DNA from 2 places in the Streptomyces sp. NPDC008137 genome. Region 2 is predicted to be linked to the other one. Evidence: riboswitches for the same ligand, from Rfam matches in the RefSeq annotation. Region 2 holds a riboswitch; the other holds the start of a gene.
What was found. A riboswitch is a leader RNA that binds a small molecule or an ion and turns the genes downstream of it on or off. The one in region 2 is predicted to bind thiamine pyrophosphate.

Region 1: linked by a shared signal. The riboswitch ahead of ACFZBT_RS14555 (thiamine ABC transporter substrate-binding protein) and the one ahead of thiC (phosphomethylpyrimidine synthase ThiC) in region 2 are both predicted to bind thiamine pyrophosphate.

What each region holds. Positions count from the first base shown of each region.
Region 1 is NZ_JBIBHN010000007.1:223,935-231,037, reverse strand. Features, by position in the region: gene ACFZBT_RS14565 (ATP-binding cassette domain-containing protein) at 1-985, opposite strand, end outside; gene ACFZBT_RS14560 (ABC transporter permease subunit) at 985-2,652, opposite strand; gene ACFZBT_RS14555 (thiamine ABC transporter substrate-binding protein) at 2,628-3,665, opposite strand; TPP riboswitch at 3,789-3,895, opposite strand; gene rlmN (23S rRNA (adenine(2503)-C(2))-methyltransferase RlmN) at 3,920-5,026, opposite strand; gene ACFZBT_RS14545 (SRPBCC family protein) at 5,096-5,545, opposite strand; gene ACFZBT_RS14540 (phosphatidate cytidylyltransferase) at 5,665-6,810, opposite strand; gene frr (ribosome recycling factor) at 6,810-7,103, opposite strand, start outside.
Region 2 is NZ_JBIBHN010000009.1:225,755-232,857, forward strand. Features, by position in the region: gene ACFZBT_RS17920 (metallophosphoesterase) at 1-317, shown strand, start outside; gene ACFZBT_RS17925 (hypothetical protein) at 501-1,367, shown strand; gene thiC (phosphomethylpyrimidine synthase ThiC) at 1,488-3,272, opposite strand; TPP riboswitch at 3,265-3,454, opposite strand; gene ACFZBT_RS17935 (YibE/F family protein) at 3,527-5,212, shown strand; gene ACFZBT_RS17940 (SsgA family sporulation/cell division regulator) at 5,315-5,749, opposite strand; gene ACFZBT_RS17945 (helix-turn-helix domain-containing protein) at 5,848-6,624, opposite strand; gene ACFZBT_RS17950 (DUF5326 family protein) at 6,919-7,103, opposite strand, start outside.

The DNA.
Region 1 (7,103 bases), on a different contig from region 2:
CCACTCCGACCTCGTCCCCGACCGCGGGCGCCGCCCGCAGCGCGCAGGCCGCCTCCAGGCGCGGGGCAGCCTCGGGCTGGAGCCGGACGGCGACATGGGTGCCCTTGAAGGTACGGGCGGTCACCGTGCAGCGCAGACCCTCACCGGCGGGCACCAGGCGTACGCCGGCGGGCCGCACCAAGAGGGTCCGCGTGCCCTGCGGTGCGCCCTCCGGCACCGGCACCTTGCCCCACGGCGTGTCAGCGGCCTCCGCACCCACCGTCGCCTCGACCACGTTCTCGAAACCGAGGAAGCGGGCCACGAACGCGTCAGCCGGCCGTTGCCACACCTCGAGCGGCGTACCGGACTGGGCGATCCGCCCGTCCCGCATCACCACGACCCGGTCGGCCAGCGCGAAGGCCTCCCCCTGGTCGTGCGTCACGGCGAGCACGGTCGTGCCCAACCGGCCGAACAACTCGCGCAGTTCCGCGACCAGCCGCTCCCTCAGCGACCGGTCGAGCTGCCCCAGCGGCTCGTCCAGCATCAGCAGCCTGGGGCTCGGCGCCAGGGCCCGGGCCAGCGCCACCCGCTGCTGCTCCCCGCCGGACAGCGCGGCGACGGCCCGGCGGTCCGCGCCCGGCAGGCCGACGAGGTCCAGCAACTCCCGCACCCGCTCTGCCTGTTGCCACTTCGACGCCCCGTGCATCCGCAGCCCGAAGGCGACGTTGCCGCCCACGTCCCGCTGCGGGAACAACTGGTGGTCCTGGAACATCAGCCCGACCCCGCGCCGGTGCGCGGGCACGCCCGCCTGGTCGCGCCCGTCGAGCGCCACCCGCCCGGAGTCGAGCGGCTGCAGTCCGGCCACGGCCCGCAGCAGCGTCGACTTGCCGCTGCCGCTGGGCCCGAGCACACACACGATCTCGTGCTCGGCCACCTCCAGATCGACAGCGTCCAGCACGGCCCGCCCGCCGAAACGGACCGTCGCGCCCTCCAGCGCCAGCAGCATCAGAACTCCCCTGTCCGGTCGGCGGTCCTGAGCCTCTCCAGCACCAGCAGGGCCACGGCGCACACCACCATCAGAATCGTCGAAAGGGCCATCGCCTGGCCATAGTTGAGGTCCCCGGGCCGACCCAGCAGCCGCGCCACGGCCACCGGCAGCGTCGGGTTGTCGGGCCGCGCGATGAACACGGTCGCCCCGAACTCCCCGAGCGACACCGCGAAAGCGAACCCGGCCGCGATCAGCAGCGCCCGCCGCACCATCGGCAGGTCCACCTCCCGCCACACCCGCCAGGGCGAGGCCCCCAGCACCGAGGCCGCCTCCCGCAGCCGCACGTCCACCGCCCGCAGCACCGGCAGCATGGTCCGCACGACGAACGGCACCCCGACCAGCGCCTGCGCGAGCGGCACCAGGATCCATGAGGACCTCAGGTCCAGCGGCGGCTCGTCGAGGGCGATCAGGAACCCGAAGCCGACGGTCACGGCGGACACCCCGAGCGGCAGCATCAGCAACGCGTCGAAGCCGCGCACGAACCGCCCGGCGTCCCGGCGGGTGAGCGCGACGGCGGCGAGACCGCCGATCACCACGGCGATCACGGTGGCGGCGACGGCGTACTCCAGGGAGTTGCCGATCGCCTCGATCGGCGGCACCAGGAACACCCCGCCGTCGGCCCTGGTCAGCGCCCGGTAGTAGCCGAACCCGGGCGCGTCCAGCGACCGCTGCACGAGCACGGCGAGCGGCAGCAGAAGCAGTACGACGACGGTCACGAGCACCCCGCCGAGCAGCGCCCACTGCCCGGCGCCGCGCGGCCGGCGGGAGGTCACCGACGCGTCCACCAGCCGCAGCGCGGTCTCCCGCCGCCGTACGGTCCAGGCGTGCAGGGCGAGGATCGCGCCCACGGCGACGAACTGGATCAGCGTCAGCACGGCCGCCGTGGACAGGTCGAAGATCTCCGAGGTCTGCCGGTAGATCTCCACTTCCAGGGTGGAGAAGGTGGGCCCGCCGAGGATCTGGACGACACCGAAGGAGGTGAAGGTGAACAGGAAGACCATGAGCGCGGCGGCGGCCACGGCCGGGGCGAGGGCCGGCAGGGTCACCTGCCGCCAGGCCTTCAGCCGGGACGCCCCGAGCATCCGCGCGGCCTCCTCCTGCCGCGGATCCAGCTGCGCCCAGAGCCCGCCCACGGTCCGTACGACGACCGCGTAGTTGAAGAAGACGTGCGCGAGCAGGATCGCCCACACGGTGGTGTCGAGCCGTACGCCCCACAGCTCGTCGAGCAGCCCGCCCCGCCCGACCAGCGCCAGGAACGCCGTACCGACGACGACCGTGGGCAGCACGAACGGGACGGTCACGACAGCCCGCAGCACCTGCTTGCCCCGGAAGTCGAAGCGCGCGAAGACGTACGCGCCGGGGAGCGCGATCAGCAGGGTGAGCGCGGTGGAGACGAACGCCTGCCAGGTGGTGAACCACAGGACGTGCCGCACGTCGGACTGCGCCAGCACCTCCCCGATCCGCCCGAACCCCCAGACCCCCTCGACCTTCAGGCCGCGCGCGACGATCGCGGCGACCGGGTAGGCGAAGAACGCGGCGAAGAACGCGACGGGCAGGGCGATGAGCCCGAACCGCGCCGCCGCGCCCCGCTTCCGGCCGGCTACTTGAGTACGAGTGAGGTCCACGACTTGACCCACTGATCACGGTTCTCGGCGATCTTCGCCGGGTCCAGGGTCTCGGGATCCTTCGCCTGCGGCCCGAACTTCTCGAACTCCGGCGGTACCTGGGCGCCCTCGCGCACCGGGTACACGAACATGTTGAGCGGCATGTCCTCCTGGAACCGCTCGGAGACCAGGAAGTCGAGCAGCGCCTTGCCGCCCTTGGTGTTCTTGGCGTTGCTCAGCAGCCCGGCGTACTCGACCTGCCGGAAGCAGGTGCCCTCGGCGACCCCGGTCGGGGCGCTGCTCGGCTTGGGCTCGGCGTAGAGAACCTCAGCGGGCGGCGAGGACGCGTACGACACGACGAGCGGCCGATCGCCCTTGGCCTTCTTCCCGCCGGCCGAGCCGGAGAACTCCTGGTTGTAGGCCTGCTCCCAGCCGTCGACGACCTTCACGCCATTGGCCTTGAGCTTCTTCCAGTACCCCTCCCACCCGTCGTCGCCGTACTTCGCGGCGGTGCCGAGCAGGAACCCGAGGCCGGGCGAGGAGGCGGAGGCGTTCTCGGTCACGAGCAGGTTCTTGTACTGCGGCTTGACGAGATCGTCGAAGCTCTTCGGCGGTTCCAGCTTGTGATCGGCGAAGTACTTCTTGTCGTAGTTGACGCAGATGTCGCCGGTGTCGACGGGCGTGACCCGGTGCTCGCCCTGGTCGGCCCGGTACTCGGCCTTGATCTGCTCCGAGCCCTTCGCCTCGTACGGCTGGAACAGCCCGTTGTCGAGTGCTCGCGAGAGCAGGGTGTTGTCGACGCCGAAGAAGACGTCGCCCTGCGGGTTGTCCTTGGTCAGGATCGCCTTGTTCACGGCCTGCCCGGCGTCGCCGTCCTCCAGGACATTGACCTTGTAGCCGGACTGCTTCTCGAAGGCGGCGATGACCCCCTTGGACGCGGCCCACGAGTCATGGCTGACGAGGGTCACGGTCTTGGCGTCACCGGACCCCTGGCCGCCACCGGACGACCCGCACGCGGCCAGCCCGCTGACCATCCCGAGCCCGACGACCACGGCCGTCAGCCGCTTCTTGTTGTTGCTCACTGGATTCCTCCTGGATGACCAGGAGAAGACGCGGCCCCGCCCGGGACTTCCGTGGCCCCGGGCAGGGCGCAACAGCTCGAGTGATGACCGATCTCCCTACCCAGAATGACCTGGGCCAGGTTCGGAGGGTCTGCGGCCGTGTGCCGCACTCTCAGCGCTGTGGCGCTCCCCTGTCGGAATATGAAGGTGTTGGTACGACGGTCAGACTACCGTTCGGTGGCCGCGAGCTGACCACACGCCCCGTCGATCTCCTGTCCACGGGTGTCCCGGACCGTCACCGGCACACCATGGGCCGCGATGGCCTCCACGAACGCCTTCTCGTCCTCGGGCCGCGAGGCGGTCCACTTCGACCCGGGCGTCGGGTTCAGCGGAATCAGATTCACATGCACCGGCTTGCCCTTGAGCAGCCGCCCGAGCCGGTCACCGCGCCAGGCCTGGTCGTTGATGTCCCGGATCAGGGCGTACTCGATGGACAGCCGCCGCCCGGACTTGGCGCTGTACTCGAACCCGGCGTCCAGCACCTCCCGCACCTTCCACCGCGTGTTCACGGGGACGAGGGTGTCGCGCAGCTCGTCGTCGGGAGCGTGCAGCGAGATGGCCAGCCGGCACTTGAAGCCCTCGTCGGCGAACCGGTGGATCGCCGGCACGAGACCGACCGTCGAGACGGTGATCCCGCGCTGCGAGAGCCCCACGCCGTCGGGCTCGGGGTCGGTGAGCCGCCGGATGGACCCGATGACCCGGTTGTAGTTGGCGAGCGGCTCACCCATGCCCATGAACACGATGTTGCTGAGCCGCGCGGGCCCACCGGGAACCTCCCCGTCCCTGAGCGCCCGCATACCGTCGACGATCTGGTGCACGATCTCGGCGGTGGACAGATTCCGGTCCAGACCCGCCTGCCCGGTCGCGCAGAACGGGCAGTTCATCCCGCACCCCGCCTGCGAGCTGATGCACATGGTCACCCGGTCCGGGTACCGCATCAGCACGGACTCCACGAGCGTCCCGTCGAACAGCCGCCACAGCGTCTTGCGCGTAGTGCCCTGGTCGGTCGAAAGATGCCGCACTACGCTCATCAGCTCGGGCAGCAACGCCTCCCGCAGCTTCCCCCGGGCACCGGCCGGAATGTCGGTCCACTGCTCCGGCTCGTGCGCGTACCGCGCGAAGTAGTGCTGCGAGAGCTGCTTGGCACGAAACGGCTTCTCCCCGACAGCCGCGACGGCCTCCTTGCGCTCGGCAGGAGTGAGATCAGCGAGATGCCGCGGCGGCTTCTTGGCTCCGCGGGGGGCGACGAAAGTGAGTTCTCCGGGCTTAGGCATGGCTCAACCAGTGTCGCAGATCGTCAGCGGTGGCCCGTGCCCCGCCCGCGGCACCCGGAGAGAGGCGTTCTAGTCGCCCGTGTGCTCCAGCCGGTTCTTGAGGAGTTGCTCGTTGCGCGGGAGTTCCTTGCGAACCTGGGGGCGGACGACGAGCGGTACCAGGACCTTGCCGACGCCGTGGCCCTCGACGTCGACGTCGATCGTCACGTGGGAGCGCTTCCCCTCGTCGAACGACTCGACCTCGCCGTGCACCCGTGGTCGGACGGGTCCGTCGACACCGCGCATGCCCCAGCTGTGCGGTGGGTCGTACTCCGTGACCTCCATGGTCATCGGCATCACACGGCGACCGATGTGCCGGGTGACCCGGACCCGGGAGCCGATACCGAAGGGCCCCTCGTCGAGGCGTTCCGCGGACACGGCGCTCAGCTGCCACTCCGGCATGCGCGGGGTGTCCATGACGTAGTCGTAGACCTCCTCAGGACGGCGGTCGACGTCGATGCTCTCTCGGATGATGGCCATGATGGCCTCCTTTGGGAGGTACATCTAAATCGTCCCACTTCGCCCCCTTGGACGTCTCCCCGAGACGGCGACGAGCCCCCGCCCTGACGGACGGGGGCTCGCTGACGAAGTCGGTCGGCTCAGCCGGACCCCACGAACAGCACGAGCAGCAGCCACACCACCGGAGCCGTGGGCAGCAGGGAGTCCAAGCGGTCCATGATGCCGCCGTGACCGGGCAGCAGCGTGCCCATGTCCTTGATGCCGAGGTCCCGCTTGATCATGGACTCGCCGAGGTCGCCGAGCGTGGCGGTGACAGCGACCGCGAGGCCGAGCACCAGGCCCTGCCACCAGGCGCCGTCGTCGATGAGGAACTCCATGCACAGCGCCCCCGCGACCATGGCGAAGGCGACCGCGCCGAGCAGGCCCTCGCGGGTCTTGCCGGGGCTGATGCGCGGGGCGAGCTTGGTCCGGCCGAAGCGCCAGCCGACGGCGTAGGCACCGGTGTCGCTGACGACCGTGAGCAGCAGGAAGGTGAGCACCCGCTGCGGCCCGTCGTCCGCGGTGAGCATCATCGCGACGAAGGTCGCCAGGAACGGCACGTAGAACGCCGCGAAGACGCCCGCGGTGACATCCCTGAGGTAGCCCTCGGGCGGTTCCGTCATGCGCCAGACGAGCACGGCCAGCGTGGTGAGCGCCATGGCGACCCAGGCGCCCTCGGCGCCCCGGACGTACCCGGAGACGACCATCGCGGCACCGCCGAGCGCGAGCGGAACGAGCGGCGCCCGGATGCCCTTGCGTTCGTCCAGCCGCTTGGTCAGCTCCCACAGACCCACCACGACGGCGACCGCGACGACGCCGACGAACACGGCCTTGACGACGAACAGCGACGCGACGATCACCGCGCCGAGTCCGACCCCGACCCCTATGGCGGCACTCAGGTCGCGGCCCGCGCTCTTCTTCGGCGGCTTGGGGGCCGGCTGCGAGGCGTCGGGCATGGGTTCCGGATTCGTCTCGTTTCGGACCGAGGGGCCGCTCAGCCGAGCAGCCCTCCGGCCGTCATCCTGGTTTTCGCCGTGGTCGGCTACGTCAGGCACGATGGGCATGGGGCGAGTCTGAGGCGCTTCATACGCATCGTATGCGGGACCCGCCGGAGCGGCCCCCTGGACGTGCCCATGGCCAGGGCTCTGGACGTGGCCCGGGCTCTGTACGTGCCCGTGGCCATGCCCTTGGTCGGTGGGCCCCCAGTACCCGGCCTGTGGCGGCGCCCCCCAGGAAGAGTCGTTCATCAGACCTCGAGCAGCTCCGCTTCCTTGTGCTTCAGGAGCTCGTCCACCTGCGCGACGTACTTCGCGGTGGTGTCGTCGAGCTCCTTCTCCGCACGGCGGCCCTCGTCCTCGCCGACCTCGCCGTCCTTGATCAGCTTGTCGATGGCCTCCTTGGCCTTGCGGCGCACGGAGCGAATCGAGATCTTCGCGTCCTCGCCCTTGCCCTTGGCGACCTTGATGTACTCGCGGCGGCGCTCCTCGGTCAGCTCGGGGAACACCACCCGGATGATGTTGCCGTCGTTGCTCGGGTTGAC
Region 2 (7,103 bases):
AGACGATCACGCGCAACGACGCGGACGAGGTCTGGGACCTGTTCCGCAAGTTCACCAAGCGGTTCTCCTTCCGCGACGAGGGCGGCGCGGACGCCGTGCGCTCCCTGCTCGATACGTACGGGGGCACCCGCATCGTTCACGGGCACAGCCCGATTCCGTATCTGCTGGGCGAGGTCGGCTCCGAAGAGGACGAGGACAGCGGCGACCCGGTGATCGAGGGACCGCACGTCTACGCCGACGGACTCGCCATCGCGATGGACGGCGGCGTGACCATGGCCGGAAAACTGCTGGTCCAGCAACTGCCCCTGGCTACGTGAACGTTCACCGGGCAGGCGTTTCCCGTCACAGGACCGGACGGCTGAAGGGCCAATTTCGGTAAACCCCCTGTCACCGCCCACCTCCACGGCTCTACCATCGGCTTATCCGTAGCAGGCTCCCCTCCGTTTCTGCCCGACGGCTCGTCAGCATGCCGAGCCCCAAGCCCTACGGAGCATCGGGGGATGCACATGAACAGCGTTCCGCAGCACCTGCTGAGCGAGGACCGCCAGGAATACGAGCGGATCCTCGATGAGGTGCTGCGCTCCGCCCCACACCGTCCGGAACTGAGCGCCGTCGGACAGCGGCTGAACTCGGAACAACTGCGCACCATGGCGCTGAACGCCACCGCGCTCATCACGGCAGCCGCGTCGACCGAATACCAGCACTACGTCAAGGTCCGTGAGGAACTGCGCCAGCCGGCGTCGTCCGGCACACCGGCCGCGCGCGAGACCGGCTCCTCCGAACCGGGCACGGGCCCGGCGGGGCTGGCCGCCGCCATGGGCGAGGTCGCCGAGACCGCCGGCGCGGGCGCCGTGGCCATCGTCGCCGTCCTCGCACCCGTCCTGGCCGGGACCGCCGCCGCGATCTTCCTGCTCGTCGGCTACATCCTGCAGATGCTCGATCCCGAGCAGGCGTTCGCCCGGACCATGCTCACCACGGGCTGGGTGTTCGGCGCCGTGACCGCGGTCGCGATCCTCGTCGCCGCGGTGGGACTGCTGCTCACCGCCCTGCGCAACAAGCCGACGGCCGAAGGCGGTCCGTACGACGAACTGCACAAGGAGGTGGCCCTGGCCAGGGAGGCCTGGCACGAGGCCCTGCTGGAGCGCGGCATCCTGCCCTTCCTGCGAGAGGCACTCGTCAGCCCGGACGCGGCGGCCGCGCTGCACCACACCTCCTCGTCCGCGCCGATCAGCCGCATCCCGCACCTCGGCTACGACCGCCCGGGTTTCACCAGCCCGGACGAAGGCCACCGCGGCTCGCGGCCGAGCTACAGCAGCCCGGACTACACCAGCCCCGACTATGGAGGACCGGAGCACCAGCCGGAGTAGCGCTGGTTCCGTTCCGTTCCGATCCGCAGGCCAAGGGGCCAGAGCCAGGGACCAGATGTCCCCAGCCCTCGGCCCCAGTGGCCTGTGTGCGGTCGGCCTCGCGGCCTGCGCACGGCCGGATCAGTCCGCGATCGGCAGGTACACCCGGTTCCCGCTAGCCGCGAACTCCTTCGACTTCTGGGCCATGCCCTCCTCGATCTCGGTCCGGGTGCCGCCGTGTTCACGGCGGATGTCCTGCGAGATTTTCATGCTGCAGAACTTGGGGCCGCACATCGAGCAGAAGTGAGCCGTCTTGGCGGGCTCAGCCGGCAGGGTCTCGTCGTGGAACTCCCGTGCCGTGTCCGGGTCGAGGGCCAGGTTGAACTGGTCCTCCCACCGGAACTCGAAGCGGGCGTCGGACAGCGCGTCGTCCCACTCCTGGGCACCGGGGTGTCCCTTGGCTACGTCGGCCGCGTGCGCGGCGATCTTGTAGGTGATGACGCCGGTCTTGACGTCGTCACGGTTCGGCAGGCCCAAGTGCTCCTTGGGTGTGACGTAACACAGCATCGCCGTGCCCCACCAGGCGATCATCGCGGCACCGATGCCGGAGGTGATGTGGTCGTACGCCGGGGCGACGTCCGTGGTCAGCGGGCCGAGCGTATAGAACGGAGCTTCATCGCAGATCTCCTGCTGAAGGTCGATGTTCTCCTTGATCTTGTGCATCGGGACATGGCCCGGGCCTTCGATCATGGTCTGTACGTTGAAACGCTTGGCGATCCGGTTGAGTTCCCCGAGAGTTCGCAGTTCCGCGAACTGGGCCTCGTCGTTGGCGTCCGCGATCGAGCCGGGGCGCAGGCCGTCGCCGAGCGAGTAGGTGACGTCGTACGCGGCGAGGATCTCGCAGAGTTCCTCGAAGTGCTCGTACAGGAACGACTCCCGGTGGTGCGCGAGGCACCAGGCGGCCATGATCGAGCCGCCGCGGGAGACGATGCCCGTCTTGCGGTTGGCCGTCAGCGGCACATAGGCCAGGCGCACGCCCGCGTGGACCGTCATGTAGTCCACGCCCTGCTCGGCCTGTTCGATGACCGTGTCCTTGTAGACCTCCCAGGTCAGGTCCTCAGCCCGGCCGTCGACCTTCTCCAGGGCCTGGTAGAGCGGCACGGTGCCGATGGGGACGGGGGAGTTGCGCAGCACCCACTCACGCGTGGTGTGGATGTTGCGGCCGGTGGAGAGGTCCATGACCGTGTCGGCGCCCCAGCGGGTCGCCCAGGTCATCTTCTCGACCTCCTCCTCGATGGAGGACGTCACCGCGGAGTTGCCGATGTTGGCGTTGACCTTCACCAGGAACCTCTTGCCGATGATCATCGGCTCGATCTCCGGGTGGTTGACGTTGGCCGGCAGCACGGCCCGGCCCGCGGCGATCTCGTCGCGGACCACCTCGGGCGAGACGTTCTCCCGGATGGCCACGTACTCCATCTCGGGTGTGATCTCGCCGCGGCGGGCGTACGCGAGCTGCGTGACCGCCTGGCCGTCCCGGCTGCGACGCGGCTGGCGCGGGCGGCCGGGGAAGACGGCGTCGAGGTTGCGGAGGCCGCCGCGGGGCGAGGTGTGCTTGATGCCGTCGTCCTCGGGGCGGACGGGGCGGCCCGCGTACTCCTCGGTGTCACCGCGGGAGATGATCCAGTTCTCCCGCAGCGGCGGCAGGCCCCTGCGGACGTCGGTGTCGACGAGTGGATCGGTGTAGGGGCCCGACGTGTCGTACAGCGTGACGGCCTGGCCGTTGGTGAGATGCACCTGACGAACCGGCACGCGCAGGTCGGGGCGAGTGCCCTCGACGTACGCCTTGTGCCAGCCGATGGACTTCCCGGCCTCCTCGGACTGTGCGTCCTGAACGGAGGCAGGCGTGCGTGCGTCCTTGTCGGTCATGAGACCTACTCCCTACGCCGGCATTACCCGGTAACAGGTTCGGCGGTCGACGCAGCGGCTTCCGTCTGCCGACGTTCCGTGTGAAACATCACTCGACTTCGGTGATGTTTCATGTGAAACATCGCTGGGACGGAGGTCAGCGCCCTCTCAGCCCGGTGCTCCGAGCTCCCGCGTGTACAAAAGGTGGCTCCACGCTAGCGGCAATTCTGGCGCGGTGAACAGAGGGCCCCCCTTGTTCTTGCGATGATCGGTCGGTGACCACGACGCAGCGTCCCCCTTACCCACCGCCCGAGCCGCCCCGCGGATCCGGTGCCGGAAGCGGCAACGGCCGGGGAGACGGCCACGACTTCGTCCCCGGGGCCGGGTATGGGCCTGGGGCGGGTTTCGGGTCCGGGGCCGGGCCCGGGGACGGTGGTGAGCGTGTTTCCGGCTCGGCCGGGGGGTTCGGGCCGGGCAACGGCCAGGGTGGCGGTTCAGCCGGTGGGCATGGATTCCCTCCCGGCGACGGTCACGGCCCGGGTTCCGGAGGCGGGCACGGGCACGGTTCCGGGACCGGCGGGGGCGACGGCCACGGGCACGGGCACGGATCCGGGACCGGCGGGGGCGACGGCCACGGACACGGCCCCGGTTCCGCGCCAGGTGGCGGACACGGGCACTCGCACAGCCACGGTCCGGCAGCGCCCGTCTCCATGCATCTGCGCAAGATCATCGCGGCGATCCTGATCCCGTTCGGCGCGGCCGTGCTGGTCGGTCTCGTTGTGCTGTGGCCGGGCGGCGCCCCGTCGCACGAGCGCACCGGCGTCGGCTTCGACCGGCAGACCGAGCAGGCCTCCGTCACCAAGGTCGTGGAGATCAGCTGCAAGGAGGCCGGCGCTTCCGGAGTCCCGCCGACCGGCGACACCTCCACCGCCGAGGGCTCCTCCGCGGTGCAGCAGGAGAAGGGCACCTGCAAGCGGGCGACGATCCGGGTCGACAGCGGCAAGGACAAGGGCCGCACCTTCACCGAGATCATCCAGCCGGACCAGTCCCGCCAGTTGCATGAGGGCCAGAAGGTCGTGGTCGCCTACGAGCCCTCCGCACCGAAGGACCTGCAGTACTCGGTCACCGACGTCAATCGCCGTCTGCCCCTGGCCGTGCTGGCCGGCATCTTCGCGGTCGCCGTCGTGGTCGTCGGGCGGCTGCGGGGGGTCATGGCCCTCATCGCACTGGCCATGAGCTTCCTGGTACTGAACTTCTTCATCCTGCCCGCGATCCTGCAGGGATCGAACCCGCTGGTCGTGGCGGTGGTGGGCGCGAGCGCCATCATGCTCATCGCCCTGTACATGTGTCACGGCCTGTCCGCACGGACCTCCGTGGCGGTGCTCGGCACCCTCATCTCCCTGCTGCTGATCGGCGTCCTCGGCTCGGTGTTCATCGACTGGGCGGCGCTCACCGGCAACACAGACGACAACACGGGCCTGATCCACGGCCTCTATCCGACGATCGACATGAGCGGTCTGCTGCTCGCCGGCATCATCATCGGTTCCCTCGGTGTGCTCGACGACGTGACGGTCACACAGACCTCGGCGGTCTGGGAGCTGCACGAGGCCAATCCGTCGATGGGCTGGCGCGGGCTCTACCGCGCGGGCATCCGGATCGGCCGTGATCACATCGCCTCGGTCGTCAACACGCTCGTCCTCGCCTACGCGGGTGCCGCCCTGCCGCTGCTGTTGCTGTTCTCCATCGCCCAGAGCGGTGTCGGGACGGTCGCCAACAGCGAGCTGGTCGCGGAGGAGATCGTGCGCACGCTGGTCGGTTCGATCGGCCTGGTCGCCTCGGTGCCGGTCACCACTGCTCTGGCCGCACTCATGGTCTCGGCCGACCGCCCCGGGGAGGAGCGCGCCGTAGAAGCCTCGGCCGTCCCGGTACGCGGGGGGCGGGGCCGGCGCCGTAAGCGCTGACGTCTCTGAGCCAGACGTCCCTGCGCCACAACGCCGAAGCGTTCCCGCAGGGTCGGCGGCGTCCGGTGAAGCGTTACTCCACGATGCCGCGCGACGGCTGTCTCACCCAGCGCCCTGTTCCGCCAGGATGCGGTCCAGTGCCTCGTCGAGGTGGGCGTCGAAGTCGGCGAGTGAGCCTTCCTGGCCCAGCGGCACCAGCTTGTCGGTGCGGTCGAGGAAGGCGACGAGCGGTGCCGTGGAGGACCGGAACAACGCCTGGTCGCTGCCCACCTGAAGTCGGATCAGCACCTCGCCCAGCGTGTCCGGTTCGACCGGAGTGACCCGCACATCGCCCTCGCCGCATGGCCGGCCGACGCCGTCGATCAGCAGCTCCCGGCCGAAAGCCCATGTCACCGGTGCGTCACCGGGCAGGTGGAACGTCAGCCGGACGGCATAGGGATCACTGGTCTCATAGCGCAGCTCCACCGGAATGCGGAAGGAGAGCTCCTCGGACACGAGGAAGCTCATCATGACCTCTGCTTGTACGGACTCGCGCATCGCTAACCCCGTCATTCGCCGTGACTGGCCGGGAACGAACCTCTGACACTTGGTGGAATCTTGCTGAACGTACACAGCAGATCACAAGGAGTGAGTTTTCACATACTGATAGAGAGCGCCAGCGACCCGAGTCGCCGCCCGATCTCGCTCTGCAACTGCCGGGCCGCGGGCAGCAGCCGGTCCTCCTGGTGGGCGGGCAGGGAGATGGCCATCGTCGCGGCCGTTGTGCCCAGAGTGAGCGGGATCGCCGCGCAGACCGCGCCCAGGGCGTACTCCTGACGCTCGGTCACGGGTTCCATTCGCCGCATCCGCTCAAGGCGCCGGAGCAGGCTGTGGTCGTCCCGCACCGTGTACGGCGTGAGGGGCTGCACCGGGTAGCGGTCGAGGTGGTCGCGGCGGGCGTCCCCGTCCAGCTGGGACAGCAGGCACTGCCCGATGGCGTGCGCGTGCCCGGTCTCTCGGAAGTCGGCCCACTCCTCGACCGCCGGGGCGCCCGGGCTCTCGGAGACGCACATGACCTCGATCTCGCCCTCGCGGTACGCCGCGTAGTAGACGGGGACGCCGAGCAGGTCTCGCCACTGCGCGAGCGTGTCGACCACCGTGCTGCGACGTTTCTGCCGCGCCCCGCTGCTGCTCAGCCGCTCGGCGGCCTCACCGAGGAAGAACAGGCCCTTGTCCCGGCGCAGATAGCCCTCGTGCACGAGGGTGCGCAGCAGGTGGTACGTGGTGGGCAGCGCCAGCCCGGTCTCGCGGGCCAGTTGCTTGGCGGGGGCGCCGTAGACGTGTCCGGCGACGGTTTCCAGCAGGCGCATGGCGCGCTGTACGGATCCGATGAGGGTCGGCGGAGGCGGGGGTACGGCGGGAGGCGGTGGCATGGGGGGAGGCGGTGATGCGGAGGGTGCCGCCGAGCGCGGTTGCGCGGGAACGCCGCGCAGGTGGGCCGGTGCGGTGTCAGCCGGGGTCAAGGGTCACTCCCGAAGCGCGAGGGGCCGACCCGTGCGGAGGAACACGGGTGGGGGTGTATGCCGCTCGCGGGGATGTCCCCGCGTCGAGCCGGACTCTATTCGCCTGCCACCGCACGCAGACGGCCCGGCCGGGAAACTTCCCCCGCCCGAGGGAACGGGTGGTTCCCAGCGTTTCCCGCTACCCCCACCGGTTTCCCACCGGTCTCACCAGTCGCTGCGCGACGAGGAGCTCGACGTGAACTTCCGTACGACGTAGATCAGTCCGCCGACCAGCGCCACGAAGACCAGCACCTTGAAGAGCAGTCCGATGACGAACCCGACCACACTGGCGATCAGCCCGCCGAACACGACCAGGGCGATGACCGGCACCGCGATCCACTTCACCCACC